Regions from separate parts of the Peribacillus sp. TH16 genome, predicted to be linked through region 2. Evidence: riboswitches for the same ligand, from Rfam matches in the RefSeq annotation. Region 2 holds a riboswitch; the other holds the start of a gene.
The links. Region 2 has a riboswitch for FMN ahead of ribE (riboflavin synthase). Riboswitches for the same ligand answer to the same signal wherever they lie in the genome.
Positions count from the first base shown of each region.

Region 1 (15,982 bases), on a different contig from region 2:
GATACCACATTCTATGTTTTGACCGTTTATTTTGGAGCTGTGGGAATCAAGAAAATGGGTGATGCGCTCAAGGTTGGTCTATTAGCGGATCTAATCGGAATTGTAGCTGCTGTTGTCGTTGTAACTCTCGTATTCGGAATGAAATAAAAGTCACGGAAATGGATCATTCCATTTCTTTTTTTGTCCTTATACGTAAACTGTTTTTTTGCAAAAGGCCAACAAGTATTTTTTATTAAAATCAAACCTTCATCAAAAGATACATTTTTTTGTATGGAAAAATAAGCTATGTTACACTCATTATGGAAACCAACCCATTTAACCGTCTGTATAATTGGTGTAATAATAAAAGATAAGCTCTTAATCACGAAAAACCTTTTGTTTTTGCCTCTCTATATGTAATAATTGTATGATTGTGTATGTATAGACAATAACAAACGAATGATTATACTATGGGGTGAAGATAGATGGAACGATTACAAAAGGTGATAGCTCATGCTGGACTGGCTTCCCGTCGTAAGGCAGAAGAGTTGATTTTAGAAGGTAAGGTAAAAGTGAACGGCAAAGTAGTGAAGGAATTGGGTGTGAAGGTCGGTCCTAATGACAAGGTTCAGGTTAATGAAGTCCCACTTGAAAAAGAAGCTCCGGTTTATTTCTTATTTTATAAACCGCGTGGTGTTATATCTGCAGTTTCGGATGACAAGAATAGAAAAGTTGTAACGGACTATTTCCCTTACATTAGTGAACGGATTTATCCAGTTGGCCGCCTGGATTATGATACTTCTGGTTTATTGCTTTTAACGAATGATGGTGAGTTTGCAAACACGTTAATGCATCCGAAACATGAAGTAGATAAAGTGTATGTGGCAAAAGTGAAAGGAATGCCATTACGTGAAAGCTTGAAAAAGTTAGAAAAGGGAATCAAATTGGAGGACGGTAAGACAGCTCCAGCTAAGACTAGGGTTCTGTCAACCGACAAAAAAAAGCAAACGGCTATTGTGGAAATCACTATACACGAAGGAAGAAATCGACAAGTCCGCCGGATGTTTGAAGCAATTGGTCATCCTGTAATTAAATTGAAGCGGGAACAATATGGCTTTTTAACTTTAGCAGGTTTAACTGCTGGTGACTCCCGTGAATTGACTCCACATGAAGTCAAATTAATGCGAACTTTAGCAACAACCGAGCCTAAACAACGGAGAATGTAAGAAAGAAGTTATCCCGTATTAATAGGTTGAAACCACTACCCCATTCTTCTAACTAGAGGGATAGGTGGTGGAAAACAACCTGTAAATACCCTTTCTTTCCTAAATCGGAAAAGAGTGTCACAAAACCTTCGGAAATGTAAAAAATATGGACATAGTGTTAAATGGTATGATGGTATGGTTAAATTTTAGTGTTGCCTTAGGAGGATTTCTATGGATAAAAAAAAGCGACGCCTAGTTAGCAGAACCATCATTCTTCTGCTGTTAGGTGCAGCTTTAGTGTTTGCCCTTTATACAAACTTCACTAAAGAAAAGAATGAAAGTCTTCGAAAAGGATCAGATGCACCTAATTTCGTTTTGACGGATATGGAAGGCAAAGAGCATAAGTTGTCCGACTATAAAGGAAAAGGTGTCTTTTTGAACTTTTGGGGTACATATTGTAAGCCATGTGAATATGAAATGCCTTATATGGAAAGTCAATATAAAAACTACAAAGACCAGGGCGTTGAGATATTAGCCGTGAATGTTGGGGAATCTGACTATGCTGTCAACAATTTTATTGCAAAACATAATCTTACCTTTCCTGTCATGATCGATAATGGTAGTAAAGTAGAGAATGCATATCGCGTGGATATTTTGCCGGTCACCTTTTTGATTGATAAAGAGGGAGAAGTGGTAGATATCATTACCGGAGCTTTGACAGAAGAGAGCATCCAAAAGCATATGGAGAGAATTAAACCATAATATTGGGGAGTTTTTGACATGAATGAAGTAAAATGCGATTGTGGTCATGTAAATCCGTTTGGTACAAAAATTTGTGGTAAATGCGGGATGGTACTTGGAAACGAAAAAGAAAACAAGCTTATTGATATGCGATATGAAGGTAGTGCCAGACGCTCACAAACTTATAAAAAAACAATCATTGATAAGATATGGAACTTTTTTTCTTCCGTTAAGGTAGGAGTGACGCTCATTGTCATTGCCTTAGTTGCTTCAGCGATTGGTACAATATTGCCACAGGAAATGTACATCCCTTCGACTGCGACGCCAGCAGAGCATTATGAATTAGAATACGGCTGGTTCGGAAAGGTGTATTATGAACTTGGATTTCATAATTTGTATAGTTCATGGTGGTATTTGATTATTATTGGCATGTTAGGCATATCACTTTTGATTGCCAGCATTGATCGCTTTTTTCCTTTATATCGTTCATTGAAGAAACAAGGAGTCACACGTCATGACGGTTTTATGAAACGTCAGAGAATTTATGGAGTGACAAAGCTGGATGAACAAGATATCGACCTTGAAGATGTGAAAAAAAGATTGAAAAAGCAGCGTTATCATATACGAGAGGAAAGCGGTAATATTCTTGCTGAAAAAGGCCGTTTTTCACGTTGGGGACCCTACGTAAACCATATCGGACTTATCATTTTTTTAATTGGGGCGTTATTGCGCTCTGTCCCCGGGATGTATATTGACAAAGTTCTCTGGCTCCGAGAAGGCGAGACGAAAGAAATTCCGGGTACAAATGGGGAATATTATCTCCAGAATAATGGGTTTACCTTAGAGGTGTATGACAAGGAAAATAAAGAGGATGAGCAATACAGTGCTGCAATAGACAAAACCGGTACAATAGCTAAAACCTATCAATCCGATGTCACACTATACGAGGCTCAGAGAGAAACGATACCTGGGGAAAAAGTGGACCTTGATAAGCTCAAAGATTTTAAAATTAAAGTCAATGAACCTTTGAAACATGATCATTATGCTCTCTACCAAGTGGACTATAAATTAGATGAACTTAGTACGATGGCTTTTAATTTAATTAATAAAAAAACCGAAGAGAATTATGGAAGCTTGAAGGTTGATTTGAATAACCCTCAAAAGAAATACGAATTAAATAAGGGATATTCAGTAGATTTAATCAGTTACTTCCCAGATTTCGAGTTCGATGAAAAAGGCCACCCAAGAACGATATCGAAGATTCCGAATAATCCGGCATTTATCTTTAAAATGTACACACCGGATAAACCAGATGGTGAAGTTAGTTTTGTTGCGATAAAAGAGACTGTGGAACCATTAGGTGAAAATACATATAAAATGGCTTTTAATGGTGTAGAAACTAAAGATGTCACTGCTTTGACGGTTAGAAAAGACCTTACACTGTGGATTTTGTTCACAGGCGGAATCATTTTTATGGTAGGTGTTGTCCAAGGTTCATATTGGAATCACCGACGTATTTGGATTAAAAGGAAAAATGAGGAGATATTAATTTCCGGCCATACAAACAAAAACTGGCACGGTATTAAAAGGGATATAAAACATGCGATAGAATCCACTTCTCTTTGCGAACCATCGGATCAACTTGAGGAGGAGAAATCTTCTACTAAGGGGGAAGTTTTAAATGGCTGAATTAAGCAGTAACTTTTTATATGCAGCTTTTATTTTATATCTGATTGCTACCTTTCTATTCGGAGGATCGATTAAGGATAAACGAGGAGCAGAGGAAAAGAAACAAAACAAATGGGCTAAATTGGGGATTATGATTACCATTCTCGGTTTTGCTTCACAAATTGGATATTTTATCACTAGGTGGATTGCTGCCGGGCATGCGCCGGTAAGTAATCTATTTGAATTTACAACCTTTTTCGGAATGATGCTGGTTGGTGCTTTCATATTAATTTATTTCCTTTATAAATTGCCTGCTCTTGGGCTATTTGCCTTACCTATTGCCTTATTAATTATCGCATATGCAAGTATGTTCCCAACAGAAATTTCACCGCTCATTCCTGCACTGCAGAGTGATTGGCTTCATATTCATGTAACAACTGCAGCAGCAGGACAGTCTATCCTTGCGATTAGTTTTATTGCTGCTATAATTTATTTAGTCAAATTCGTAGATCAATCTCAATCTAGCAAACGAACGTTCTGGCTCGAAATCATCATGTACACGTTAGTAAGTACCATAGGTTTTGTCATTATCACTTCAACTTTCGCAGCCATGGACTATAAAGCGAATTTTGATTGGGTCGATAAACATGATGAGCTGGCTAAACAGGAATTTAACCTTCCTGCACTTGTAGGTCCCCATGAAGGGGAACTAACTGATACAGAACGATTTGAACCACTGGTGAACATGCCTGCGATAATTAATGCTAAGAAACTGAATACAGTCATTTGGTCGATGGGAATCGGACTCGTTCTTTATGGTCTGATTAGACTGATTTCTCGTAAAAGAGTTGCCGCATTGATCAAACCGATTGTCAAAAATGTAAATTTGAATTTATTGGATGAAATCAGTTATCGTTCGGTTCTTATCGGTTTTCCAATCTTTACACTTGGAGCCCTCATTTTTGCCATGATCTGGGCTCAAGTTGCCTGGACACGATTCTGGGGATGGGATCCGAAAGAAGTTTGGGCACTGGTTACCTGGCTGTTTTATGCCGCTTTCTTACATTTGCGTATGTCAAAGGGTTGGCAGGGAGAAAAATCAGCATGGCTAGCCGTTATCGGTTTTGCTATTATGATATTTAACTTAATATTTGTTAATCTTGTTATTGCTGGTTTGCATTCGTATGCTTGATTCGGTAATTTAATAAATTAGATTAAGGGGGTCTTTTGGTAGAAACATCGAGGAGAATACTTATCGATGTTTCTAAGAATGATCCCTTTTTCTATACTTTTATTTCCATGTTATTCCGGGGGAAATAACAGCAGGCATTAGTGAGGGAACAGAAGGAGTGTGTTTATTGTGACAAAATGGTGAATAGTTCATAGAAGCTAAACAGAATTGGCTATTTATCGTACTTTGGAAGGAAAAAATATTAGTCATAGAAGTTTTCATTTTGTAAAATATATGTAGGGAGGCTGATTACATAATGTATAATGCTATTAAAGTTCTCGTGGTGGATGATGAAGAAAGAATCCGCCGTTTGTTAAAAATGTATTTGGAAAGAGAAGAATACATAATTGATGAAGCTGAAAATGGAGATGTTGCTTTATCAAAAGCTCTTGAAAATGATTATGATTTAATTTTATTGGATATTATGATGCCAGGTAAAGATGGAATCGAAGTTTGCCGTGAGTTAAGAGAGAAAAAAACAACACCTATAATCATGCTTACTGCAAAAGGAGAAGAAGTCAATCGGGTCCAAGGATTTGAAGTAGGAACTGATGATTATATTGTCAAACCATTCAGTCCTCGTGAAGTTGTGTTAAGGGTGAAAGCGTTATTACGCCGTTCTTCAAGCACGAGTTACGTTCAGACCGAAACGACGACAAAAGATGTGATTGTCTTTTCCCATTTAACAATTGATAATGATGCACATCGTGTACTTGCTGATGATAAAGAGGTATCTTTGACACCAAAAGAATATGAATTATTGTATTTCTTAGCGAAATCACCTGATAAAGTATTTGATCGCGAGCAATTGTTAAAAGAAGTGTGGCATTATGAATTCTTTGGAGACCTTCGAACTGTTGACACGCATGTTAAACGCCTACGTGAAAAATTAAACCGTATATCCGAAAATGCTGCCAAGATGATTGTCACTGTTTGGGGTGTCGGTTACAAGTTCGAAGTTATTAATGACTGATGTTATGGGGCAGTGTTGTAGGGAAGCTTTGGGCAACCATTCTTTTGCTCGTGTCATTTGTATTAATCGTTTTAACCGTTCTATTAGTAGAATTCTTTCAGAATTTTCAAATTGAAAATATTGAAAATGATTTAACCAAAACGGCAGAGCAGATCATAGAGGTTACAAATGATCATCAGGGCTCTAGCAATTATGTTTTACAAATAGCTTCGGAATTGATAGGCGACGAAACGAAAATGATTATCCTTAATGATGACAAAATGATATTCTCATCAATCGGTGATAAGGAGATTAAAATTACGCCAGAGTCAATTAAAAATGATCCCGATTTGCAGAAAGTTTTTACGGAAAGAAAGACTGTAAAAAAAGAAATGGCGCTATCTGATGACAATGGAAATAAGGAATTATCTGCAATCGTTGTCGGAGTGCCACTTGAACTAAATGGGGAGCAGGACGAGGTCTTCTTATTTCAATCCTTGGAATCCATGGAAGAAACCACTAAGTCCACAACGCAATTCATTCTTTTGGCAGCAGGGATTGCAATTATTTTAACAACGATTTTTGCTTTCTTTTTATCTACAAGGATCAATGCTCCGCTGGTGAAGATGAGGGAAGCCGCCCTAGCCATTGCTAGGGGGAAATTTGATACAAAGGTGCCTATCTTGACGCAGGATGAAATTGGTGAGTTGGCAATAGCATTTAATCAGATGAGAAAGCAATTGAAATTCAATATGAATGCTCTTAGCCAGGAAAAAGAACATCTTTCGAGCATCCTTAGTAGTATGGCGGATGGGGTCATTACCTTCAATAAAGATGGAACTATCCTGGAAACAAATCCGCCAGCGGAAAGATTTCTGCAATCTTGGTACTTTGAAAAAGGCTACAATCGGGAAGATAATGTAAATGTCCCTTTGGTACTGATGAATCTATTTGATGAATCAGAGTCTTTCGATAAGGAGCAAGTCGGGGAAATTACATTGCAGGGTAGGGACTGGGGATTGATTGTCAGTCCTTTATATACAAATGCCGACAATATTCGCGGAGCAGTAGCTATCATTCGTGATATGAGTGATGAAAGACGTATGGACAAACTTAGGACTGATTTCATAGCAAACGTCTCTCATGAGTTAAGAACGCCGATTTCAATGCTGCAAGGATATAGTGAAGCGATTGTTGATGACATAGCTGGAAGTGAAGAGGAAAAAATGGAAATGGCCAGGATTATTTATGATGAATCTCTAAGAATGGGCCGTTTAGTCAATGATTTACTCGATCTAGCTAAATTGGAATCAGGAAAAATGAGTCTCAACTATGAATGCATACCTATTTCATCTTATTTAAAGAGGATTACAAGCAAATTTTCCGGGTTAGCTAAAGAAAAAGGGATAACGATATCCACTAATCTTCAAGACAATGGAATCGAGTGGTGTTTCGATCCCGACAGAATTGAACAGGTATTGACGAATTTAATTGATAATGCGATTCGACATACCCCTCCAGGCGGGAACATTGATGTCATTCAAAGGACAAGTGATCGAAGAGGGCTGATTATTGATGTGAAGGACTCTGGTTCGGGTATCCCTGAAGAGGATTTACCCTTTGTATTCGAGAGATTCTATAAAGCGGATAAAGCACGTACACGCGGTCGTTCGGGTACTGGCTTGGGATTGGCTATTGTTAAAAATATCATTAATGCCCATGATGGCTACATTTCGGTAAACAGTTTACCTAAAAAAGGGACGACATTCAGCATTATTCTACCTCGAATAATGGAAAATACTGAATGAATAACTGGTTGTTTGCCAGAAAATCTTGTTTCATAAGAAACAGTGGAGACAAAGGCAATTGGATTTATTTCCAACTTGTCTTTGTCTTTTTTCATAGAAAGAGAACAGGTTAGTAATATTCTAGTGAATAGGACTCTTCTATATAGAAATTCACTGAATTTTGTAATAAGATCATATGTAAAGTGTAACTTTTATATATGAATGACGACTATATTTATGAACGGATGTGGGGAAATGATGGATTCCGTTTTCCACGATCTTTATGAAAAGTATCATCACGAAATTTATCAATTCATTTATTATATGACTAAAAATCGGGAATCGGCAGAGGACCTTGTTCAAGAGGTTTATATCAGGGTTATGAAGGCCTATGACCGATTCGAGGGAAAAAGTAGTGAAAAAACGTGGATATATTCTATTGCGAGAAATGTGACGATTGATTATTTTCGGAAACAAAAACGGTGGAGAGACAAAATCTTTTCTAACTTCGACTGGGAGAGGCAAATGATTAAAGATACTCAGCCTATTCCGGATGAAGTGGCTATTATGAATGATGATATCCATGATATATATCAATGTTTGAACCGATGCACGGTCGATCAAAGGTCCGTCATCATATTACGATATATTCAAGCATTGTCCATATCAGAAACCGCGGAGGTATTAAATTGGAGTGAAAGTAAGGTTAAAACAACCCAGCATCGTGCGTTAAAAGCAATTAAAAAGATGATGGAAGATTTGTCTGGAAAGGAGGATGACCCCATTGAGAAAACCCCGTTGGAAAGAAAACGAAATTGAAGACATGCTTCACCAGCTTCCGAAAGTAAAAGACAAACGAACAAAGGATGAGGTGTATGCAAGGATTCATAATAAAAAGCGGAAAAAACAATGGTTTCCTCTTATTGTGGGTGTTGCCTCCTTATTCTTAATGGTTGTTTTGGCCTCTTCACTGATTATTGGGAAAGAAGGGACTACAAGCAAAGAGGAGAGCAGCGATAAGAAATTAGCTGTCTCTGAACTTAAAAGCCTGCCAGATCATGAACAACAGGATGCAAAGGTAAAAGATAAGTCTGCCGAAGACAAAGAGGAAAATAGTAAGCTTCAGAGTATGCGTGAAGAAGATATAGAAACTAAAGAAGAAGTTTTCGATAGTGAACCGGTAAAAAAGGACAAGGCAGTAGCCCTTGCTCCTGCAATTTACCCAGGCAATCTGAAAAATAAATCGACAATTACCATGGGTGTGCCAGATAATCAACAGAATTTTGTCATCCCGATTTCAATTGTTGTCAATCGTTATGATGAATCGGATACTCTAAATCAGTTAGTTAATCAAATGTCGGATATCAATGAGGAACAATATGGTCTCTCTGACTATTTCCCGCTTGATATTGAGATTACCCAAGGAACCGAAATGAATACTGCTCATATTGAGCTACATGAAGACAGCCAGTTATTGGATGAGGATATCCTCTTTCTTCATACGATGGAAGAGACGCTGTCCTATCTTAATATAGAGAAGATGACCTTTGCTACAGATGGAAAGCAAGGTGCAAGGTTTGCCCATGCAGGATTTTTAAAGGAAGCAGATATACCTCAACAAAAAAAACGCACATTTCTACTTTATCAAAGTGATGAATCCTCACCAAAGTTTCTTGTACCAAGTAATATGGATTATCAAGACTTTGAGGAGGCACTTCAGGCAGGAAAAGAGGAGCCAGACATAGAGGGGATATCTTCTGCTATCCCCGATGATTTAATTTGGGAAAAAATAAGTTCAGATGGAGATCTTGTGACTATTCAATTAGCAGAACAAGCGGCAATTGAAAATAGTGAGGATTCTCTTCAAGCTTTAGAAGCTATTCTCTTTATTGCAAAGGAATTTGGCTTTAACAGAGTAAAGTTTGAAAATGCTCCAATTGAAAAAGTTGGCAATCTAAATCTAACAGAAGACATAGTAGTACCCAAAGCCCCTAACCAAGTGAATTGAAGGGAGGAAGTTGTCAAAAGAAGAGGGAGCTGGGCTATATAAAACATCTTGATAATGGTTGCTGAGTATCTAAAATCTCGTAGAAAAAAGAATGTGCCCGCATTAAGGGCACATTCTTTTTTTCTTATAATGAAATGAGAGCCATGAATGTAATTTCTTCTGTTTCCTTTAAAAATTGCTTCATGTTATCACTTAATGGTTTATCAAAACTTAAAACCATGATAGCTTCTCCGCCAGCTTCTTTTCGACCTACCTGCATGGTTGCAATATTCACTTCATGATCACCAAGTATCTTACCTACATTACCAATTACACCAGGTTTATCGGTGTGTTGGATATATAGTAAATTTTCTTCCGGATGGAAGTCGATTTTGAAGCCATTCAAATTTACAATACGAGAACCATAATTTTCAATGTAAGTGCCACTGATTGTTAGTTCACGGTTATCACCTTTTACTTTAAGGCTGATCAGGTTAGAATATCCTAAAGAGTCTGCAGAGATTTTTTCGCCAACGGTAATACCGCGCTCTTTTGCAATCAGCAAGGCATTCACTTCATTGACCGAAGCGTCAACTCTTGATTTAAAGAAGCCTGATATTAAACTTTTTGTCAAAATCGCTGTATCAAAGTCCAATGATTCTCCCGCATATGTAACGGAAATCTCTTGGATGCCTTCTTTCATACATTGAGATGCAATTGATCCCATTTGCTGTACGAGTTGATAAAATGGCTGAACCTTTTCAAACACTTCTTTAGAAATGGCTGGAAGGTTGATAGAACTTGAAACTGGATTTCCCTCAAAATAAGTCAGCACTTCTTGTGCAACCTGTACTGCAACATTTAATTGAGCTTCTTTTGTAGAAGCACCTAAATGAGGTGTAGCAATGACATTATCAAGTTCAAGTAGCTTATGGCCAAGCGGAGGTTCTTCAACGAAAACGTCCAACGCTGCGCCTGCTACATGCCCTTTAACAATCATTTCATATAAATCATCTTCGTCAAGAATTCCGCCACGGGCACAATTTAATACATAAACACCCTTTTTACAGGTAAGTAGTTTTTCTTTATTTATTAATCCTCTAGTTTCATTCGTCAGAGGTGTATGAACAGTAATAATGTCTGCTTTAGGAAGTAACTCATCTAACGGCAGGGAAATGACAGACATTTTTTTTGCACGATCAGCAGTTAAGAATGGGTCAAATACAATGACTTCCATACCAAAAACTTTTGCGCGTTTGGCGATTTCTCCTCCGATACGTCCAAAACCCACTATACCTAATGTTTTACCGCGTAGTTCTGTTCCAGTATAAGAAGAACGTTTCCACTCCCCATTCTTCAGAGATGCATATGCTTGCGGAATGTGGCGCATTAGTGAAGCCATCATTGCAAATGTATGTTCAGCTGTTGAAATGGTATTGCCATCAGGTGCATTAACGACGACAATCCCACGTTTAGTCGCAGCAGGGATGTCAATATTATCAACGCCGACACCAGCTCGTGCAATAATTTTCAACTGTGGCATACGGTTCATTAAATCTTCCGTAACTTTTGTTGCGCTTCTAACAAGTATTGCATCAATCTCAGCAAGTTCGTTTGATGCTTCTTCTACTGTCTTTTGAATAAGAAGGATATTGGATGCCTCTGATAGCGGTCCGAGTCCTTCGGGTTTGATGGCATCTGCTACTAAAATCCGATACACGTGTAAACACCTTCCTAAGGGAAAAATTATCTTAAATTTCAGTTAATTTTACAATTGAAATGCCGAATATGTCAATTTGGCATTTATTAATGTAAGCGCTTAAAATAATTATTATTAAGTGAAATAATTGTATAAGTCCGCAATAATAATGGATTTATCATCTATTGTTTGAAAAAGAACAATTATTTTAAATAATCTTAAAATTGATATAATCGTCAATATAATTTTTGTTTTAATACATTGATATGTAAGAAATTATGGTGGCCATGAAAAATGAATATCTTCATATAAACTTTCAAATTAAAAAAAACTATTCAAAAAAAGGAAAGTCATATATAATGGAATTTGTAAAATAAAATTTTATAGGTCTATCTTCGGGGCGGGGTGTAATTCCCCACCGGCGGTGATGAAGAAATAATTCTTCTAAGCCCGCGAGCCTTACGGGGCAGGATTTGGTGTGATTCCAAAGCCGACAGTATAGTCTGGATGGGAGAAGATGGAGGTTCCTGATTGCGTTCAAACAGTCATTTACTGAACGTTTGTTTGATGAAACCTTTAATTTATCCCTTTAATTCAGTCGGAATTAAAGGGTTTTTTATTGAACATCAACATGATGAAGGAGCACTAACCTCTTTTTCGGGTAGATCAGAAAAAGAAGGAGAGAGAACTATGAAAAAGAACAAAGTGAATAAAATGGTCACACTGGCAATGTTGGGAAGCATTTCATATCTATTGATGCTTTTGAATTTTCCGTTTCCAGGATTTCCACCTTTTCTGAATGTTGATTTTAGTGACATTCCAGCACTGATGGCAGCATTGATTTTCGGTCCGATGGCTGGAATTCTAGTTGAATTTCTTAAAAACCTATTGGATTTAGTCATGACAGGGACAATGACTGCTGTACCTGTGGGGCATATCGCTAACTTTATAGCAGGAATACTGTTCGTCTTGCCAACTTACTATGTATTTAAAAAAATCAATTCAAAAAAAGGGATGACTTTCGCTTTACTTGCTGGTACAGTTACCATGGCGGTAGTTATGAGTGTTTTAAACTATTATGTCTTTTTACCGGCATATACCTTCTTTATGGGATGGGATGCAATGTCGGCACCCGAGTCAAGGAAGTTCGTAACGACTGCAATCTTACCTTTCAATGTGATTAAAGGCGTGCTTATCACTTCTGTATTCATGTTGTTGTTTATTAAATTACAGACATGGATCAATAAGCAAGTATTATATAAAAATGCTTAATGGCATTAACTATAGAAACACAAAAAACCGGATATTTATGTCCGGTTTTTTGTCTGTTTAATTTGGTTAGTAGGGGAAGGGACATAAGTAGCAAAAAAAAAGCCATTTTCGATTGAAAATGGCTTGTACCTTTATTCGAATTTTAGTGCATCCCCGTCAAATGCCTCGTCAGCAACTTTAATAGAATCTGTTGGACATCCTTCAAATGCGTCCATCATGTCATCTATAAGTACATCTGGAATTTCAACGATACCTTCGTTATCGTCAAGGGTAACAAATGCAATCCCTTCGTCATCATAATCATATATATCCGGTGCTGCTGCTCCGCAAGCTCCACAAGCGATACATGTTTCTTTATCAACAATTGTAAATTTAGCCATGAATATAACCCCTCCTAAGTTGATTAACAACTGATAATCTTTTTATTTCAGATTATTATCTCTTTCCTATTGTAAGACCGAATGCCAAACTTTTCAATAGAAATTGTATTGATACTAACTATTATGATGTGGAATGTCAATGATAAATATAGAAAATATTATTTTGATCTTTGCTTTCCTTCGTCATTTAGCCACAATTTCTTATGGTATTTATCATTAAAAACGGCGATTTTTGCAGTTTTTTGATACAATAGGTGTAATTGGTTAATTGAAACAAGGATGTGAGTCCCATGAATAATTATCTACAGGTAATCATTCTATATGCAATAAAAAAATTTCAAGGCGAACGTTCTATTTATGCTATTTATCATATGCTACAGGGCAAAAAGTCGTCACAGACAATCCAGGATGCCCACTTATTCGGGTTAACGAATATATTTGGGACAATACCTCGTTTTACCCGACAACAATTAAATCAAAACATTCAACTATTTCATGAGCATAATTTCATTGAGATAACCGATAAAACCGATGCTTATATAATTAGTGGGCAAGGCGGGAGAAAGTTAACCGATTATTTGAAGAAGAATCCTTTTCCAACATCCTTAAATGGCTGGAAATATCAAAATATCACCCCGATATTCTGGGGGAGATTAAACTTACTCATACAAACTATATCCCATATTGTCCACAATGAAAGACGTTTTTATCCTATACAACGAAACCCCAAAATCCAATGTTTTGTAAAGGAATTCTTACAAAACAATCGCCAGGACCGAGGGTTGATTGCGCAGCATCTTTATGAAGAACTGATATCGTTATTAGAGCTGCAAAGTAATTTAAAACGAGATATTTTTATTTTGAAATTAACAGGGGTAAACAGGATTGGACTTACGTTTGAACAGATTGCGAAAAGGAAAGATGTAGAAGAAGAGTATGTGCGCTTTACATTTCTTGACTCGTTACATCAAATGCTTGCGGAAATAGAACAGGTAACAGATTACCCTATTTTGGCATCCTTATTCAGTGATTGGCAAAGGAGTGGCAATCCTCATTTGACTCATTCTACACAAACGACATTGCGATATATTCAAGCAGGTAAAACTTTGTTTGAAATAGCAGAAATCCGCCGTTTAAAAGTCAACACCATTGAAGATCATCTTGTTGAAATTGTCTTATCGGATAAAAGCTTTCCAATTGCTGAATATGTATCCCATGAGGCTGAAAGGAAAATCATCGCTGCAATTAAGGAACTCAATACCAAGCAGCTAAAGGCAATCAAACAGGAAGTTGATAATAAACAGATTAGTTTTTTCCAAATAAGGCTTGTACTTGCGAAATTGGGTGATGGATGATGAATTTAGAGCATGTTTTAAAAGAAAAATTTGGATTTGATAAATTCCGTCCAGGACAAAAAGAAGTGATTGAATCATTGATGTCTGGCTGTCATACTTTAGCGATGTTGCCAACGGGGTCAGGTAAGTCATTGTGTTATCAGTTGCCTGCTTACCTTTTGAATAAGACGACCTTAATAGTTTCTCCGTTATTATCTTTAATGCAGGATCAGGCAGATCAGCTCAAAATGAGAGGTGAAAAAAGTGTATTAACCCTTAATTCTTTTTTGACGTTAAATCAAAAAAGGGAGGCTTTCGATCGCTTACATATGTATCGGTTTATTTTTTTATCTCCTGAAATGCTTAGCCTTGAGGGTGTGATAAAGTCTTTAAAGACCTTAGACATAGGTTTGTTTGTCATTGATGAAGCACACTGTATCTCACAATGGGGGTATGATTTTCGACCTGATTATTTGAATTTAGGAGAAGTTAGACGTGAGTTGAACAATCCACTAACGCTCGCCTTAACGGCAACTGCAACAAAAGAAGTGCGGAAAGATATCATTGGAAAACTCAATATCAATCAAGCTAAAGAAACTGTATCATCTGTAGATAGGGATAATATTGCCATACTTGCTGAGAGACTATTCAGCTACGAAGAAAAGCTATTCCGTGTTCTGGAGCTTGTCAGAAAATTCACGGGGAGTGGCATTATTTATTTTTCATCTAAAAAGGTGGCAGAAGCCGTCACTGGATTTTTACAGGAAAACGGGGTAGATAGCGTCAATTTTTATCATGGCGGCATGGATCAGGAACAAAGAATGCTTATTCAGCAGCAATTCATTTCTGGCCAATTAAAAATAATATGCGCAACGAGTGCTTTTGGTATGGGTGTAAATAAATCGGATGTCAGATATGTTATCCATTTTCATATGCCCTCTACAATGGAATCTTATTTGCAGGAAATAGGTAGGGCGGGGCGTGATCGGAAACAAAGTGTAGCAGTCTTATTATATAGTGAAGGAGATGAAGGGCTTCCCCTTCATTTGATGGAACAACAATTGCCGACCGATTTGCAAATAGAGGGTGTTTGTTCCTTCCTGAGTGAAGCAAAAAAGATAGGAGCAAATTTGACTCTTTCTGAAAAAGAACAGCTGTCTCAATCTTTTTCCTTAAATGATATTCAGCTTCGTTTTTTTACACAGTTTCTTACAGGAAATCAAGATCCTTTACAGCATATGGCAGAGATGAAAGAGTATTGTCAAAAGAGAAAGTCCCGGAATCAGGAAAAATTGCATAGATTTCTCAATTGGATATATGCTCAGGAGTGTCGCCGTTTGGGAATTCTGAATTACTTTGATGAAAAGCAGCAAAAGTTGAATCCTTTCTGCTGCGACTTCTGTGGAATGGATGCGAATAAGATGATCGATTTATTGCCCGCAGTGAAGGTAGAACAAGTTAATTCTTATACCACTTGGAAACAGGAATTGGCTTTTATATTATTAAAGAAGGAAAATTGGGATGAAAAATAAGCAAGCTGAATTAATAAAACAGCTAACAGATAAGCAGTTGCTATATAATTTGTTTCTTACACAAATTATTCTCTTAACGTTAGCCTTTTTTTAGGTATTATTTTATTTAATGATCGTTCTACTTTTTTCGACTTATTTATCTTTAATGACCTTAATATATTGTTATTTGGTATCCCTGCAGGAATTATAGTCGTTCTATTTGATCTATTTATGAT
Region 1 is NZ_JAEKEM010000009.1:905,570-921,551, reverse strand. Features, by position in the region: gene JFV29_RS18410 (spore maturation protein) at 1-147, shown strand, start outside; gene rluB (23S rRNA pseudouridine(2605) synthase RluB) at 465-1,205, shown strand; gene resA (thiol-disulfide oxidoreductase ResA) at 1,416-1,946, shown strand; gene resB (cytochrome c biogenesis protein ResB) at 1,965-3,614, shown strand; gene ccsB (c-type cytochrome biogenesis protein CcsB) at 3,607-4,785, shown strand; gene JFV29_RS18385 (response regulator) at 5,081-5,797, shown strand; gene JFV29_RS18380 (ATP-binding protein) at 5,794-7,584, shown strand; gene sigX (RNA polymerase sigma factor SigX) at 7,822-8,382, shown strand; gene JFV29_RS18370 (hypothetical protein) at 8,348-9,571, shown strand; gene serA (phosphoglycerate dehydrogenase) at 9,696-11,270, opposite strand; FMN riboswitch at 11,637-11,772, shown strand; gene JFV29_RS18360 (ECF transporter S component) at 11,940-12,521, shown strand; gene JFV29_RS18355 (ferredoxin) at 12,653-12,901, opposite strand; gene JFV29_RS18350 (helix-turn-helix domain-containing protein) at 13,192-14,256, shown strand; gene JFV29_RS18345 (RecQ family ATP-dependent DNA helicase) at 14,256-15,767, shown strand; gene JFV29_RS31475 (CPBP family intramembrane glutamic endopeptidase) at 15,978-15,982, shown strand, end outside.
Region 1: it holds a riboswitch for FMN, as region 2 does, so the genes downstream of both, JFV29_RS18360 (ECF transporter S component) here and ribE (riboflavin synthase) in region 2, are expected to answer to the same signal.

Region 2 (15,982 bases):
TCAAAAGGCATCCCTTTTGAGCCTGATTTTTATGAAAGTTCAGTCCAATCCTACGTAAATGAGTAGGATCAACAACTTTTATCAACGAATCTTTCTTTTTATCTACGAAATTTCAGTTTAATCTACGGAAAGTCTCCATTTATCTTCGTTTCCTTCGATTTATGGATGATTCTACACAAAGTGTCAGGTTTCCGTCTTAGAGACACAACAAAAAGCGACTGCCCACATTCGGACAGCCGTTTTCCTATTCACCCTCTATTGACAAACTCTTCGTATCTTTCATCATGGGCCAGCCACGCAGCGTATTTCCGCTTTATATATTTATCCGCTTCCCCAAATGTATCAAATGTTTTTTTCTGTTGTTTTCCGTTGATCTCCACAATCCATTCTTCTTCTTCATCTTCATAGATGAAAATATCTTGTTTTTCTCTCGTTGAATACAGGCAACCCTCTGGGGATTCCTTGATATTCAATTGGTTTTTATGAGCATCGCGTTTAATAGGCTCGGCAAAGAAGGTCTTTTCTACGTATTGACTGTATGCCTTTTCGGACATTGTGCAACCTGCGGCTTTTTGATGACCGCCCCCATCGTATTTACCTGCAACCTCAGAAACGTCTATGTCATCATGGATTGTCCGAAAGCTGATTCTTTTACTTCCGACCATTAGAATTGCAATATAATCCAGATGGGAAAACTCTTTGGACAGTTCGTTTCCCAATTCCGAATGATAGGACTCAGCATGGACCACACCTGCTGTATGGGGACCAACCGTAGCCTGATAGACTTCTCTTTTTTTCCTGTTTATGTACCGATCAACCCGGCTTTCCTCAACATCCAAAAGCGTTTGCTCAACTTCGTCAAAAGTAAAGCTTTCAGCCGTTGATAATTTATGGGCGATTTTCATCTCAAATTCCTCAATCGGAATCATAAAGAACAAATCATTTAACCGTTTTGCCGTTAAATTTTTGTTTACTTCCCATTCCCAAGTATCGTATTGACGAACTAATTCAACAAATTCAGCAACAATCCGCGAAGGTTCCAACAATTTTTTTTCAACTGCATACTGATAGAATAATGAAGTCGCTGCTGTTTGTTTACCGTCTTCCTGCTCGACTGTTACAGATGCCCATTCATGTTCGTTCAAATGCAGCGCTGATTTATGATGATCAATCAGAAGCGCTTTGCCTCCATCTTCAACAAACTGTGAAATCGCTTTTTCATTATCTTCATCAACTGAAAGATCAGTAACCAGCAACGTATCCTCAATTTTGGCCTGCTCAAGAAATGCTGCTACATTCTGATTAAGTCTCCCGATTGAATTATAACTAACCACTACTTCTTCCCCGAATGCCAGCTTCGCTACAATACCGCATCCGACTCCATCTAAATCATTATGTGTAAAGAGATGGTACACACAAACCCCTCCTAAATACTAATATAATTACTTTTCCCTAAGATATGAATTTCAATTGCAATCTTTACAATTGTAGCATAATCATATCCGCATATTTTAACATGCTTCATTTACGAACAGCTTTTGTAATAAAATATTTTCATATCATACCTATAAAATTCTTTATTTCCCAGTATTTATTCGATTTATAAAGGTAAGATATTACTTTGGAATCGAGATATTTTCATGTATTCTAAGTGAATCCAGCACGCCACTGTCGAGAAAATGAAGTCCTTTACTACGGAAAGTGGAACGAGGACTAGTATAGAAGCAAGGAAATGGTCACCCTTGCTAAGAACATCATACCCTTGGTGAAAAGGCTAAACAGAAGGAGTACTAATGGATGAATGGATCAGCAAAATAAAGACATCCAAGCGGTTTTAGTAAAGATTGAAGACATATAACACAAACGAATTTATTTTCTCTGAATGCCTCAATTGAAGCTGCTAGAGCAGGTGAACACGCTTCTTCATTGAAGAAGTGGCGGCAAGCTTCAATGATTAGGATAATCTCATCAATAAAATAGCAAGAAATTTCCCGAACTTTGAAGAACTGCTTAATGGGTTGAAAAAGCTAGCTCAATCTGACAGGTAATTGTACATTCGCTACATTAAAAAGCCGCAGAAAAGAATTTTCTTCTCTGCGGCTTTTTTAATGTGTACCATTTACTGTTCAATCAATTTTCCAAGGTTCGCCATTTCAATAGCACTAACGGCTGCTTCATAGCCTTTGTTGCCTGACTTTGTTCCTGCACGTTCAATAGCCTGCTCGATATTTTCAGTAGTCAACAAACCGAAGATAACAGGTACGCCTGTATCCAGAGAAACTGCTGCCATGCCTTTAGCTGCTTCATTACACACATAATCATAATGAGAAGTGGCCCCCCTAATTACTGTTCCAAGGCCGATAACTGCATCATATTTGCCTGTGTTCACTAGTTTTTTCGCAATTAGCGGAAGTTCAAAAGCCCCTGGTACCCAAGCTATGTCAACATCATTCTCATCAACACCATGACGCTTAAGGCCATCCAATGCACCTCCTAAAAGCTTGCTTGTAATAAACTCATTAAATCTTCCTACCACGATGCCTACTTTCAAACCTGATCCGATTAATTGTGCTTCAATAATTTTCCCCATGTCCATATCCTCCTAATTTTAAAAAAATGCCAATTTTTTTCGTATTTTTATTTTTCAACCACTTATATCCTTCAAGCATTCGGAATATTTAATTCAAGTTCCTGTTTCTCATATATTTTTCTTTGTTGGAGATAACGAGTTAGCTTGGCAATCGTAATGAATTTAAGATCGAATTTTTCGGCGATAACTTCTAGATCAGATACTCGTGCCATTGACCCGTCTTCATTCATGATTTCACAAATAACACCTGCAGGAGCAGCCCCGCATAACTTTGCCAAATCTACGGATGCCTCCGTATGCCCTGCCCGTATTAACACGCCACCTTCTTTAGCGACAATCGGAAAAGTGTGACCAGGTCGTTGGAAGTCCCCAGCAACTGAATCTTCTTTAAGAAGCTCCAGAATGGTCAAGGATCTTTCAAATGCACTTATTCCTGTAGAAGTACTTTTATGATCGACACTAACTGTAAAAGCAGTTCCATGATGATCGGTATTTTCACCGACCATAGGATGCAAATTCAATTTTGCCGCCAGTTCTTCGGTAATGGTTGTACAAATCAAACCGCGTCCATGGGTCGCCATAAAATTAATCGCTTCAGGCGTTGCCTTTTCTGCCAATACAACAAAGTCACCTTCATTTTCACGGTCTTCATCATCGGATACGATTACTACTTTACCAGCTTTTAAGTCTTCGATCGCTTCTTCTATTGTATGGAACATCTTTTACACCGCCCTTTAATTAAAATCCGTGTTCTGCCAAAAACTCTAAATTCAGTCCTGGTTTTGAATCACTTTTTTTTATTTGATGTATAATATATTTCCCTATCATGTCATTTTCGATGTTAACGATATCGCCAGCTGCTTTCCGCCCCAATATTGTGTCTTGATGAGTCAGGGGAATCAGAGATACAGTAAGCAGGTTTCCCTCTATCCCGAAAATTGTCAAGCTCGTACCATCAATGGCAACTGACCCTTTTGGGATGCAAAATTTACTAAGTCCTTCTTCCAAATTGATCACATAATACACAGCATTTTCTTTTCGCTCTTTTTTTATTATCGTTCCCGTACCATCAATATGGCCTGAAACAAAATGACCGCCAAACCTGCCCTGTGCACTCATGGCACGTTCCAGATTCACAGGTGATCCTAGTTTTAACGTCCGGATTGAAGAAGCTTTGACCGTCTCTGGCATCACGTCGACAGTAAACAGACTTTGCGTGAAGGACGTTACGGTTAAGCAAACTCCGTTGACAGAAATACTGTCCCCCAGATGAACATCTTCGAGGATTTTCTCAGAACGAATCGCCAACTCCATGCTGCTTTTTCCTTTTTTCAAGGAATGGACGGTACCGATATCCTCAATGATTCCCGTAAACATGTTTTTCCCCCTTTTATAGAATATAAAAAACCCCTTAGATTGACCTAAGGAGTTAGCAGGAGAAATGAGTGAAAAATTGTATACCTAAAAAGCCTAAAATTTTCATTTTTGAAAAATTAGGCGCACGTATACACTTGGGTTCCACACGTCCTTCTCCCATCCAGACTATACTGTCGGCTTTGGAATCTCACCAAATCCTGCCTTTATCAGGCTCGCGGGCTTAGAATTTCTTCATCACCGCCGGTTGGGATTTTCACCCGACCCCGAAGGACTAAATTATTATGAATCTCTGAATATTTTATCACCTTAAAGTAAAGATGTAAAATTTCTAACCTTAAATGAACCATTAGTAACAAGAACTTACTATGTATAAGGAAGAATGTACATATTTTTCTTCAAAACCTCCTATGTGCTCAAAATGGTTAAATAAGTAAAATTAGTGTTCATTATTATTGAGCTTTTGATTAACTTGATTGTCATTTATACAAACATTAAAAAAGTGGAGCATGCCTCTTTCTACCTATTCCCTATTTCCATTTATTTAGGTTGGGTAAGCTTCACAGCCATCGCTGACATTTCTTACTATCTCACCTATATTAGCTGGAAAGGATTTGAGATATCTAATGTAACCTGGACGTTTGTCATGATGATTGCAGCAACAATCCTGGCCTTTGTCTTCGCAGTTAAAAACCGGGATTGGTGCTATCCGCTTGTCTTCGTCTGGGCGTTCATCGGCATTGGTGTACGGAACAGCACACTCTACCCGACAATCACCACTTTATCCTACATCCTGGCTGTTCTAATCCTTATCTTATCCTTCACCATTTTCATCAAAAAAAACCAGGAAATAGGGTCTGACTCCATCTAAAAGGCTTGCTGAAGATCGTGCCAGATGTCCTGCCAAGCTTCTAGGCCTACTGAGAGGCGGATAAGCTGGTCGCTGATACCCATTTGATGTCTGGATTCTTCAGGAACTGCCGAGTGAGTCATGGTAGCTGGATGCTGAATCAATGTTTCGGCATCTCCTAGGCTGACAGCTATTTTGATAAGTCTCAAGTTATTCAGGAATTTCTGGGCATCCTGCTTCGTACCTCGCAATTCAAAGGAGATAAGGCCTCCACCATGTTTCATCTGTTTTTCCATTATATAATGGGCCGGAGAACTAGTATCCCCTGGATAATATACATTCTTCACCTGGGGGTGCTGTTTCAGCTCCCGAAAGATTTCCCACGCATTGGCAGAGTGCCGGTCCATCCTAACTGGTAAAGTCTTTAACCCCCGCAGTAGTAGCCACGCATCAAACGGCGAAATAATTCCTCCGATATCTTTCTGAGTCGTTACCGCTACCTGATTGATAAACTCTTTCTTTCCAACTATAAGACCTGCAACGACGTCTCCATGTCCACAAAGATACTTCGTCGCACTATGAAGTACGACATCACAGCCATAGTCAAGAGGCTTCTGTAAATAAGGTGTCGAAAAAGTATTATCGACTACAACCGGTACATTGCATTCTTTCGCGACTTTCATGACCATTTGTAAATCAATCATTTTCATTGTCGGATTAATAGGGGTTTCCACATAGATGCAGGCTGTTTCTGGGCGGATCATCTTCCTTAACTGTTCCTCTGTATCCATATCACAAAAATCATGATTAATACGATATTTACTTTTCATCAACTGAAGGAGGCCAAACGTACAACCATATAATCCTTGTGAACACAAGATGTGGTCATCTGTTTTAGTTAATGCAAAAAGCACAGCCGATACCGCAGCCATCCCTGAGCTGAAAGCAAGCCCTGCTTCCCCGCCCTCCAATGCCGCAATCTTGTCTTCAAGCACCTGTACCGTTGGATTTCCAAGACGCGAATAAATATATCCATCTTCTAAACCGGCAAAACGTCTTTCTCCTTGCTCGGCCGTTTCGAAGGTAAATGTTGAGGTTTGAAACAGTGGTGTTGTTAAGCTTCCTAAATGCTCCTTCGAGTCATATCCTTCATGAATTACTGCCGTTTCAATATGCTTATATTTCTCTGCCATACCGTCTCCTCCTCACCAATGTCTATTTCTATCATATGTCAATACCCCATATAAAGGAAGCGTTTTCATTTGTGTTTTCCACTCATTATTAAACTCCTATCTTCAGCAAAATGCTATAATTTCACAATCATTCAATACTAATTTTCACTATTCATAGATAAGGATTTTTGGAGGGGAAACGATGAACAAAGTCATTTTTGGTTTACTTGTCATTTTAACGACTGCTTTAATGGGTTCGTCATTCGCTATCGGAAAAATAGGATTAGCTTATACTTCTCCCATGTTGCTTGCAGCCATAAGATTTATCCTTGCAGGTTTGATCATGGCCATAATTGTTAAACTCATCAAACGACCTCATCCAAGCAAGACCATAGACTGTGCTAAATTGGCTATCATCGGTTTATTCCAGACAGCTGGTGTCATGGGCTGCATCTTTGTAGGCCTTAGGACCATTTCAGCAGGGGAACTTTCGATTTTGACGTTTATGAATCCTTTATTAGTTATCATTTTTGGAACGCTCTTTTGTAAAACAAGATACGCCCCACAGCAATGGGCAGGGGTTTTCCTAGGATTTATCGGTGTCTTTATCACAATGGGGGCACATCTTGATTTAAAAACAGGAACCCTTCTCGGATTGATGTCAGCCATTTCCTGGTCCCTCGCCACCCTGTTGATGAAAAACTGGGGACACGCAATCGACACTTGGGTCATGTCAGCCTATCAAATGCTATGCGGAGGGTTACTGCTGCTAATTGGCTCTTATCTTTTTGAACAGCCCTTTTTCATAATCACAACGGCATCCATGCTCATTTTATTATGGCTAGCCATTATGGCTTCTATCGTACAATTTTCAATTTGGTTTTTCCTACTACAAAAAGGAGATTCCGCCAAAACGAGTGCCTTTCTATTTCTAGCTCCCTTTTTTGGCGTCTTATCTGGTTTCATCTTGCTAGATGAACCGATCCACTGGTACGTTGCGTTAGGTGGTTCACTCATCTTCGTAGGGATCTTTCTGGTTAACTGGACATCCCATCAAGTTGCGACAATAGAAAAGTCCATGTAGAGTGTTCTTCAAAATATACTCTAACTGTAGGAGGGAACAAGAAAATGAGTGGAGATGATACTCTATTGTTTATACACTTGTTCGTTATCCCATCAATAAGCGTTATGTGTTTTCGTAATATGGTTTCACTTTTGAAAAATCTAAAAGCAGGTAAAAGTATTCATAACCAAACGATTTTGGGAGCTGTTCTTTGTTATATTTTATTCATGACGTTAATGATTGGTTTAGAGGGTATGTATTAATACATCTGCCTAGTCTTGATAAAAAAAGTAGAGACAGCCTAAATGGCCATCTCTACATTCAAAAATTATTCTTCGACTACGATGTTTCCACCATAGAATGTTACTTTCGTTAACGGAATCTCAAGTTCACGTGCCATTTTTTTCAATTCTCGCTCTTCTCTTTCCGTTACAATTGAGATAACCGTGCCATTTGCACCCGCACGCCCTGTTCTCCCGGATCGATGAATATATTGGTCAATGTTTTCAGCCATATCAATATGAACGACGGCTGTCAGTCCTTTAATATCAAGTCCGCGAGCCGCCACATCTGTTGCCATCAACATCGGAGATTTACCTGAACGAAGCTTGCGCAGCGCTTTCTCACGGTCTACTTTATTAGATTCACCGTGAAGGACACCCATTTCAACGCCTTTATAACTCAACTTTTCATGTAAGACGCTCAGCTCTGCGATATCGTTTAAAAAGGCAAGAGCTTTCACATCTTTCAGCCTCGTGATTTTCTCAAGAATCTTGGACTTTTCCCGTCTCTCAACAACAAAGTAAAGATGGTCTACTTTTGACTCCATTTTTTCATGCTTATCGACCTTGATCATTTCTGGTTCGTTCATGAATCCACGAGCCACTTTTTCCGTTTCCTCTGGTAGAGTTGCAGAAAACACCATGATTTGGCGGTCTTTAAGCGTAGTTTTGATAATATTATTAATCGTTCCCATATGCTCGGGAATAATTAATTGGTCACCTTCATCGAGGACAATTGTTTTTACTTCGTGCATCTTCAATTTCTTTTGGGCAATCAATTCATAAATCCGTCCTGGTGTTCCAGCAATGACCTGTGGATGCTTCTTCAGTTTGTCCAACTGACGTTTTACATTAGCTCCACCGATGAATGCTGCACCTGAAATACCGCTTCCTTCTGACCAAATCCGAATTTCTTCATTAATCTGCATGACCAATTCACGTGATGACGCCAAAATTAAAGCTTGGGGAGATTTTTTATCAGGATCTATTTTTTCAAGCAATGGCAGTAAATAAGCAAGTGTCTTTCCTGTTCCCGTGGGTGATTCAGCCATGATGTCTTTTCCTTGTACAATTACAGGAATCGCTTTCGTTTGAATCGGAGTAAGTTGGCCGAAGCCAGATTTTTTCCAGGCCTCCTGGATAAATGGCTTTCTATCGTTCACTAATGCTGGTAATTCGCTCATATCGTTCTCCTTTAATAAAAAAACTTTTCATATACTCTATAGTACCATTTGTTAAAGCGTAGTAGCCAACGGAATCCGAATTGTAACCGTGGTTCCCTTATTTTTCTCACTTTCAAAATGCATCTCTCCGTCGAGGCGGTGAATAATCTTCTGGCAGATTGCAAGTCCGATTCCTGTGCCCCTTTCCTTCGTCGAATAAAAAGGTTCACCGATTCGTTTCAAGCGTTCAGGCACCATACCTACTCCATTATCACTCACACTGATTACAGCATGATCATCAATGACATCCAAGGATATGTCTATATTCCCATTATCACTAACCGCTTCAATGCTATTCTTGACAATATTAATGACCATCTGTTTAAGTTCGATGGAATCAGCCATAATATAAACCGGCTCGGCTTTTTTTACCTGATACCCCATCTCAATATTATTCAAATTCGTCTCTGCTTTCATTAACGTATATACTTGTTGTAAACAGTCACCAAGATCAATTTTACATAAAGCAACGTCCTGTTTTTTCCCGAGAACCAGCAGCTCACTCGAAATAATATTAATTCGATCAATTTCCTTTAACATGATATCAGAATGCATCGGGTTGACTTCTTTCGTCATATCCATTAACTGCACGAACCCTTTTAGCGATGTTAGCGGATTCCTTATCTCATGTGCGACGGCAGCAGCCAGATGTCCGATTACAGATAACTTTTCAGACATGATCATCAATTCCTCTTCTCGCCGCAATTCGGTAATATCCCTGACGATTGCATATACTCCAAGCATTTCCGTTTGAACAATAATTGGCAAAAAAGTTACACGAATTATCCGCTTTTCATCACTCATATTCTGGATGGTCGTTTCGAATTTAACAGCCTCTCCTTGAAGGGATTGTGTAAAGAAAACAGATACTTTTTCACTTTCATTCCAGTTGATGAGATGATTGGCATTCTTACCCTTCAAGTTGTCACTTTGGTGACCTAACAGCTTTTCAGCCTCCGGGTTAATTGAAACGACATTTCCTTCGAGGTTCAATTCAAGGACACAATCCGGATTATGCTTGAACAGCGACTGATATTGCTCATCCTTAAGATTAAATTCCTGTTGGGAGCGCAACATTTTCCCAGTCCAATATCGGATTATAATATATAAAAAAATCCCGGTAATGAAAATGAACATCCACCCTTTGGAATGCTGAAACATCGCATATGTCTGGACATCTTCTTTTGCCTGGGTCATCGAGAAGGAATCTGTAATGATAATCCATAAGACCCCAATGATTATATATATAATAGCTACTTTAATTGCAATTTTATGAGACTGGTTCATTTTATATCCTTTGTAGTTGTTTTTGGTTTATTATACCCAAACCACTCAAAAAAAGTCCTCATGTTTTACACATAAGGACTTTACGGATATTGTACCATATATTTTGGTTATTTATCATATAAAAAACGCCGCCCATTTGATTGAGCAGCGTCAATAATCAAGAGAGATTTTTTACAGCTTGATTGAAATCCTCTTCTATCTCTTTAGAAGGTTTGGCTGATAACAGGCTAAAAAACACGACTGCTATTGTACCAGCAATAAATCCAGGGATGATTTCATAGACTTCAGCAAATTTATCAATCATTTCCCACACGATCACGGTTGCGGTACCCACAATCATTCCTGCTAGCGCGCCCCATTTCGTCATCCGTTTCCAGTAAAGACTTAACAGAATGACCGGTCCAAATGCTGCTCCAAACCCAGCCCAGGCATAACCGACCAATTTAAGAATCGTACCACTAGGGTTGAAAGCTAAAATAAGGGCAATAGCAGATATCGCTAATACACCAAATCGTCCAACCAGCACTAATTCCTTATCCGATGCATTCGGGCGAATAAACTGCTTATAGAAATCATCAGTCAGCGCACTTGCCGATACTAACAGTTGAGATGCAATCGTACTCATGACCGCGGCTAAAATCGCTGCTAATAAGAAGCCTGTAATTAAAGAAGGAAATAGTTCTTTAGCCAGAATGATGAAGACAGACTCGGCATTTTTTTCCCCTAGAGGTCCGCTTGTCAGATTAAAATAAGCGATTCCGACCAAGCCCGTAAACATCGCTCCTACGATAGCGAAAATCATCCAGCCCATACCGATTCGTCGTGCGCTTTTCAATTCTTTCACAGATGAAATCGCCATGAATCGTACGATGATATGAGGCTGACCAAAATAACCAAGACCCCATGCTAGCAACGATATAATACCAATAGTTGAAGTTCCTTCAAAAGCATGTAATAAATTCGGATTAATCGATTTTATTTCATTAATAGTAGGATCCCAGCCGCCAATATTTACAATCGTGACAACAGGGACTAAAATTAAGGCAATGAACATGATCGTACCTTGTACAAAATCCGTCCAGCTAACCGCAAGGAAACCGCCAAATAATGTATAAAGAATAACAACACTCGCTGTCAGCCAGATGCCCCAGCGGTAATCCATATTAAAAGCAGTTCGGAAAAGCTCCCCACCTGCTACCATACCTGAAGAGGTGTAAAAGGTGAAAAAGATTAAGATGACTAAGGCTGATACCACTTTTAATATTCGAGAACTATCTTTAAACCGATTTCCCAAAAAGTCCGGTATCGTAATCGAATTGTCGGCCACTTCCGTATATGTCCGAAGTCGTGGCGCTACAAATAACCAATTTAAATAAGACCCTGCACACAGGCCGACAACAATCCACCCGGCACTTAAGCCGCTTATGTACATCGCACCAGGAAGACCCATTAACAGCCATCCGCTCATATCGGAAGCCCCTGCACTTAATGCGGTTACAGCCGGGCCCAAGTTGCGGCCTCCAAGCATATAATCGGTTAAGTTGGCAGTTCTTCGATAAGCTAAATAACCAATTAATAGCATACCTGCCATATATATTCCAATAGATATTATTACTCCATAATCCAAAAATATATCCTCCTATTACTTATTCATTTTGTGATAAAAAAGGTTCATTTTTATCTTGTAAGCTTATCAGAAAAAAATCATATGTTAAGAAGTTCTTGCAACTATCTACTATTTCACATTCAATAATAATTAAGATATAAATAGATTATCGATGCAAGATATAAGATTAGATAATAAGGAGGAATAACGCCATGCAACCCTATATCAATCAACCAGATGGAGTCTTTCCCTCAGTTTGCTCTCTTGATTGTCCTGATCAATGCGGCTTACTTTTGCACAAAAAAGATGGGAAAATCATTAAGGTGCAAGGAGACCCTAACCATCCTGTTACTAAAGGAAATATTTGCAACAAAGTCCGAAACATGACAGCTCGCATATATGACCCCAAACGTCTTCAGCAGCCATTAAAGCGGATCGGCTCAAAAGGAGAAGGGAATTTTGTTCCAATCAGCTGGGAGGAAGCCATTGACACAATCACTTCAACATGGAAAAACTTAATTGAACAGCATGGCCCAGAAAGCATCCTTCCTTACAGCTTTTATGGAAACATGGGAAACCTCAGTGCAGAAGGAATGGATCGTCGGTTCTTTCATAAGCTCGGGGCAAGCAGACTTGAACGTTCCATTTGTAACGCGGCCGGTTCTGTTGGATATAACTATACGATGGGTGGTTCGTTCGGCATCGACCCGGAAGAAACGATTCAAACAAAGCTTTTTATCCTGTGGGGCATTAACGCTGTGAGCACAAATATGCACCAAGTAACAATTGCCCAGCAGGCCCGAAAAAACGGGGCAAAAGTTGTGGTCATTGACGTACATAAAAACCAAACTGGAAAGTGGGCCGATTGGTTCATTCCTATTCTGCCCGGAACAGATAGTGCTCTCGCTCTCGGTTTAATGCATATTTTATATGCTGAAAATCTAGTCGACCAACCTTTCTTAGATGAATACACTGTGGGCTCAGCTGAATTGTGCGAGCATGTCCGCCAATATGACCCTGCCACCGTCTCAGCGATTACTGGTGTTCCGATTGATGATCTATATGAGTTAGCACGAATGTACGGTAGCACGACTCCTTCATTCATTCGAATAGGCAACGGTCTGCAGCACCATGATAATGGCGGCATGGCCGTACGGACCATCGCCTGCCTTCCTGCACTTACCGGTCAATGGCTTTCGAAGGGCGGTGGCGCGATAAAGGGGAATTCAGGATACCTGGCTTTTAATACAAACGCCCTAAGACGTCCTGACCTTTTGAAGGATAAAACAACACGTATCATTAATATGAACCAAATCGGTCAAGCCCTTTTAGAAAAAGAAAACCCGATTCTTTCCTTATTTATATACAGTTCCAATCCAGCCCTTGTCGCTCCGAATGCGAATAAAGTGCAGGAAGGTCTGATGAGAGAAAATCTATTTACTGTGGTCCATGATTTATTCTTAACCGAAACGGCAATGTATGCTGACATCGTCCTGCCTGCTGCTTCATCTTATGAAACGGAGGATTTTTATAATTCATACTGGCATAATTACGTCCAAATACAAAAACCTGTAGTGGAAAAGTATGGAGAGTCGAAATCAAATGTCGAATTATTCAAACTGTTAGCCCGGGGTATGGGCTTTGAAGAACCAGCTTTTAGAGATTCAGAGGATGATATGATACGCCAGGCACTCAATTTTCCAGATAACCCGTATTTAGAAGGAATCACTTATGAATCCCTTTCAGAAAGTCAATTTGTCAAAGCCAAGATGAGTCCGCTGTTCCCGGGTAAACTGCAGACACCGAGCGGCAAAATCGAACTCTATTCTGAACAGATGAAGAAGCATGGATACGAACCGCTACCAACGTATATGCCAATCGTCAAAGACAGTGACCTGCCATTTTTATTCATACCAGCACCTAATCACAATTTCTTGAATTCAACTTTTTCCAATAACGAAAAACATATCTCTATGGAAAAAGAACCGAAACTACACATGAATACGGCAGATGCCCTAAAATTAGGAATAGATACAGGAGATATGGTCCGTATCTGGAACGAGCGCGGTGAATGTGTGCTAACTGCTGCTCCCGGGGAAAATGTGTTAGCCGGTGTTCTTGTCAGCCAAGGCTTATGGCAGAACACACCTGAAACAAAGCAACATATCAATGCCCTTACTCCAGACAGGGTGGCAGATATGGGAAATGGCGCCGTTTTCTTTTCAGGCCGGGTTGATCTTTTAAAACTGTGAAATTATAGTCGTATCGGATTTGATTGATTATCATGATTTATACTCATTACTGAAAAGTGTCTATTATTCATTTTATTTTGAGTGCATTTTTTAAAATATGTTCGATTTCTGGAGTTTATCTACGATTCTGGAGTTATATTTACGTTTCTAGAATTTCATTTCCACAAAAAGGCTGTTCCTTAAGGAACAGCCTTTTCATCTAGCTATTTTTACTCTTCATCAAACCATCCTGTTGGTTGAATATCCAAGTTGTTATTAATTTGCTTCACTTCTGTGTAAGCCTCGTATCCGAAAGTACCTAGCTCACGGCCATTTCCGCTTTGTTTGAAGCCACCCCAAGGAGCTTCGTTATATGTTGGGTGATAAGAATTTATCCACGTGATACCAGCACGTACTTTTTTGATTACACGGTACGCCTTAGCGATATCATTCGTAAACACCGCTCCAGCTAAACCATATTTCGTGTCATTGGCCAGTCGAAGAGCTTCTGCCTCGTCCTTGAACTTTTGAACAACAAGTACTGGTCCAAAAATTTCTTCCTGCACGATACGCATTTCAGGTGTTGTATCAACAAAAATCGTTGGTTCAACAAAGTACCCATTTTCCAAGCCCTCTCCTTTAATCCGGTTCCCACCAACGATTAATTTGGCTCCTTCTTCTTTTCCAATTTCGATATACGATAAAATTTTGTTCATATGGGCTTCAGAAACGACTGGTCCCATATGAGTTTTTTCATCAGAACCTGACCCCACTTTAATTTGTTTCGCTTTCGCGGTAAGACTTGCAATAAATTGATCATAAATGGACTCTTCCAAAAGTAATCGAGAGCCCGCTGAACATACTTGTCCTTGGTTACAGAATATCCCGAATAAAGCGTAATCAACAGCAGTCTCAAAGTCAGAGTCTGCAAATACGATATTAGGGGATTTCCCACCAAGCTCCAAAGTCACTTTTTTCAAATTCCCTAACGATGCTTCCATGATTTTACGGCCTGTTGCTGTTCCGCCTGTAAAGGCCACTTTATCGATTTCCTCATGTTCAGCAATGGCCTGTCCGACAACTGGTCCTGCCCCTAATACTAGGTTTGCGACACCTTTGGGTACTCCGACCTCTTCCAAGATTTCGAATAGTTTAACAGCCGTTACTGGTGTTACTTCTGATGGTTTGAAAACGACGGAATTTCCTGCAGCTAGCGCCGGAGCCAATTTCCAGGCTGACATCAACAAAGGGAAGTTCCAAGGAATGATTTGCCCGCAAACACCGATTGGTTCCCGGACGACCATTGCTTGCTGACCGTCAGGCACCTCATACGTCTGTCCTGTCGGTTTAGTAGCTAACCCTGCATAATATCTAAAACAGGCTGCTGCATCATCTATATCAAAACGAGCTTCGCGCAATGGTTTTCCATTATCCAACGTTTCCAAAGCAGCTAGTTCTTCAGCTTTTTCTTCTAATTTATCGGCAATTTTGAATAAAAGTCTGGCTCTCTCCACTGCCGGAGTTCCCCACCAGCCTCCTTCATAGAAAGCATATTTAGCTGCCTCAACCGCTGCATCTACATCCTTCTGTGTTCCTTCTGCAGCTGTAGCAATAACTTCTCCCGTAGCCGGATTCAATACATCCCTTTTTTCACCCGAAGTCGAACTCACCCATTCCCCATTGATAAACATCTTTAAGTCTAGTGCTTCCGTTCCTTCTTTTTGTGTGTTATTTTGTAAAGTTTCCTGCATTTTAATTCCTCCTCGGTTTTAAGTTATCTACCTATATACAAGATATAAGCAAGATTCATGCCAGTTTGGAATATTAGGTAAATCGCATTTTCTTTCTCTTCCCTGTCCCATATAAATTCAATCGTGAATTATCTATTCATTTTTGCATAATAACTTCAGTCAATCTTCTCTACTTTCGCCACAACCTCTTTATTTCTATTAAAAGAATCATAAAAAATATATGTAGAAGAAATATATTTTCTCAAAAATAAAGAGATGAGCAGCTGCTCATCTCCATACTTTTTCATTATTAATTCCGATTAAAAATGACCAGCTTCATTTCCGTCATTTCTTCAATCGCATACTTTAACCCTTCACGGCCCATCCCGCTTTTTTTGACTCCGCCATATGGCATGTTGTCGACGCGATATGTTGGGATATCATTTATGATAACGCCACCGACTTCCAGTTTTTCAGCTGCAGTAAGGGCCAAATTGATATTGTCTGTATAAACCCCTGCCTGCAAGCCAAATTCGGAATCATTGACCAAATCAATTGCTTCTTCAACCGACGAC
Region 2 is NZ_JAEKEM010000002.1:2,165,683-2,181,664, forward strand. Features, by position in the region: gene JFV29_RS10440 (DHH family phosphoesterase) at 249-1,415, opposite strand; gene ribH (6,7-dimethyl-8-ribityllumazine synthase) at 2,120-2,590, opposite strand; partial or broken gene ribB (3,4-dihydroxy-2-butanone-4-phosphate synthase) at 2,671-3,309, opposite strand; gene ribE (riboflavin synthase) at 3,329-3,967, opposite strand; FMN riboswitch at 4,112-4,242, opposite strand; gene JFV29_RS10460 (hypothetical protein) at 4,407-4,835, shown strand; gene megL (methionine gamma-lyase) at 4,832-6,007, opposite strand; gene JFV29_RS10470 (DMT family transporter) at 6,189-7,070, shown strand; gene JFV29_RS10475 (hypothetical protein) at 7,115-7,312, shown strand; gene JFV29_RS10480 (DEAD/DEAH box helicase) at 7,378-8,514, opposite strand; gene JFV29_RS10485 (ATP-binding protein) at 8,566-9,840, opposite strand; gene putP (sodium/proline symporter PutP) at 9,998-11,467, opposite strand; gene JFV29_RS10495 (molybdopterin oxidoreductase family protein) at 11,659-13,698, shown strand; gene JFV29_RS10500 (aldehyde dehydrogenase family protein) at 13,908-15,428, opposite strand; gene JFV29_RS30990 (hypothetical protein) at 15,584-15,715, opposite strand; gene JFV29_RS10505 (aldehyde dehydrogenase family protein) at 15,718-15,982, opposite strand, start outside.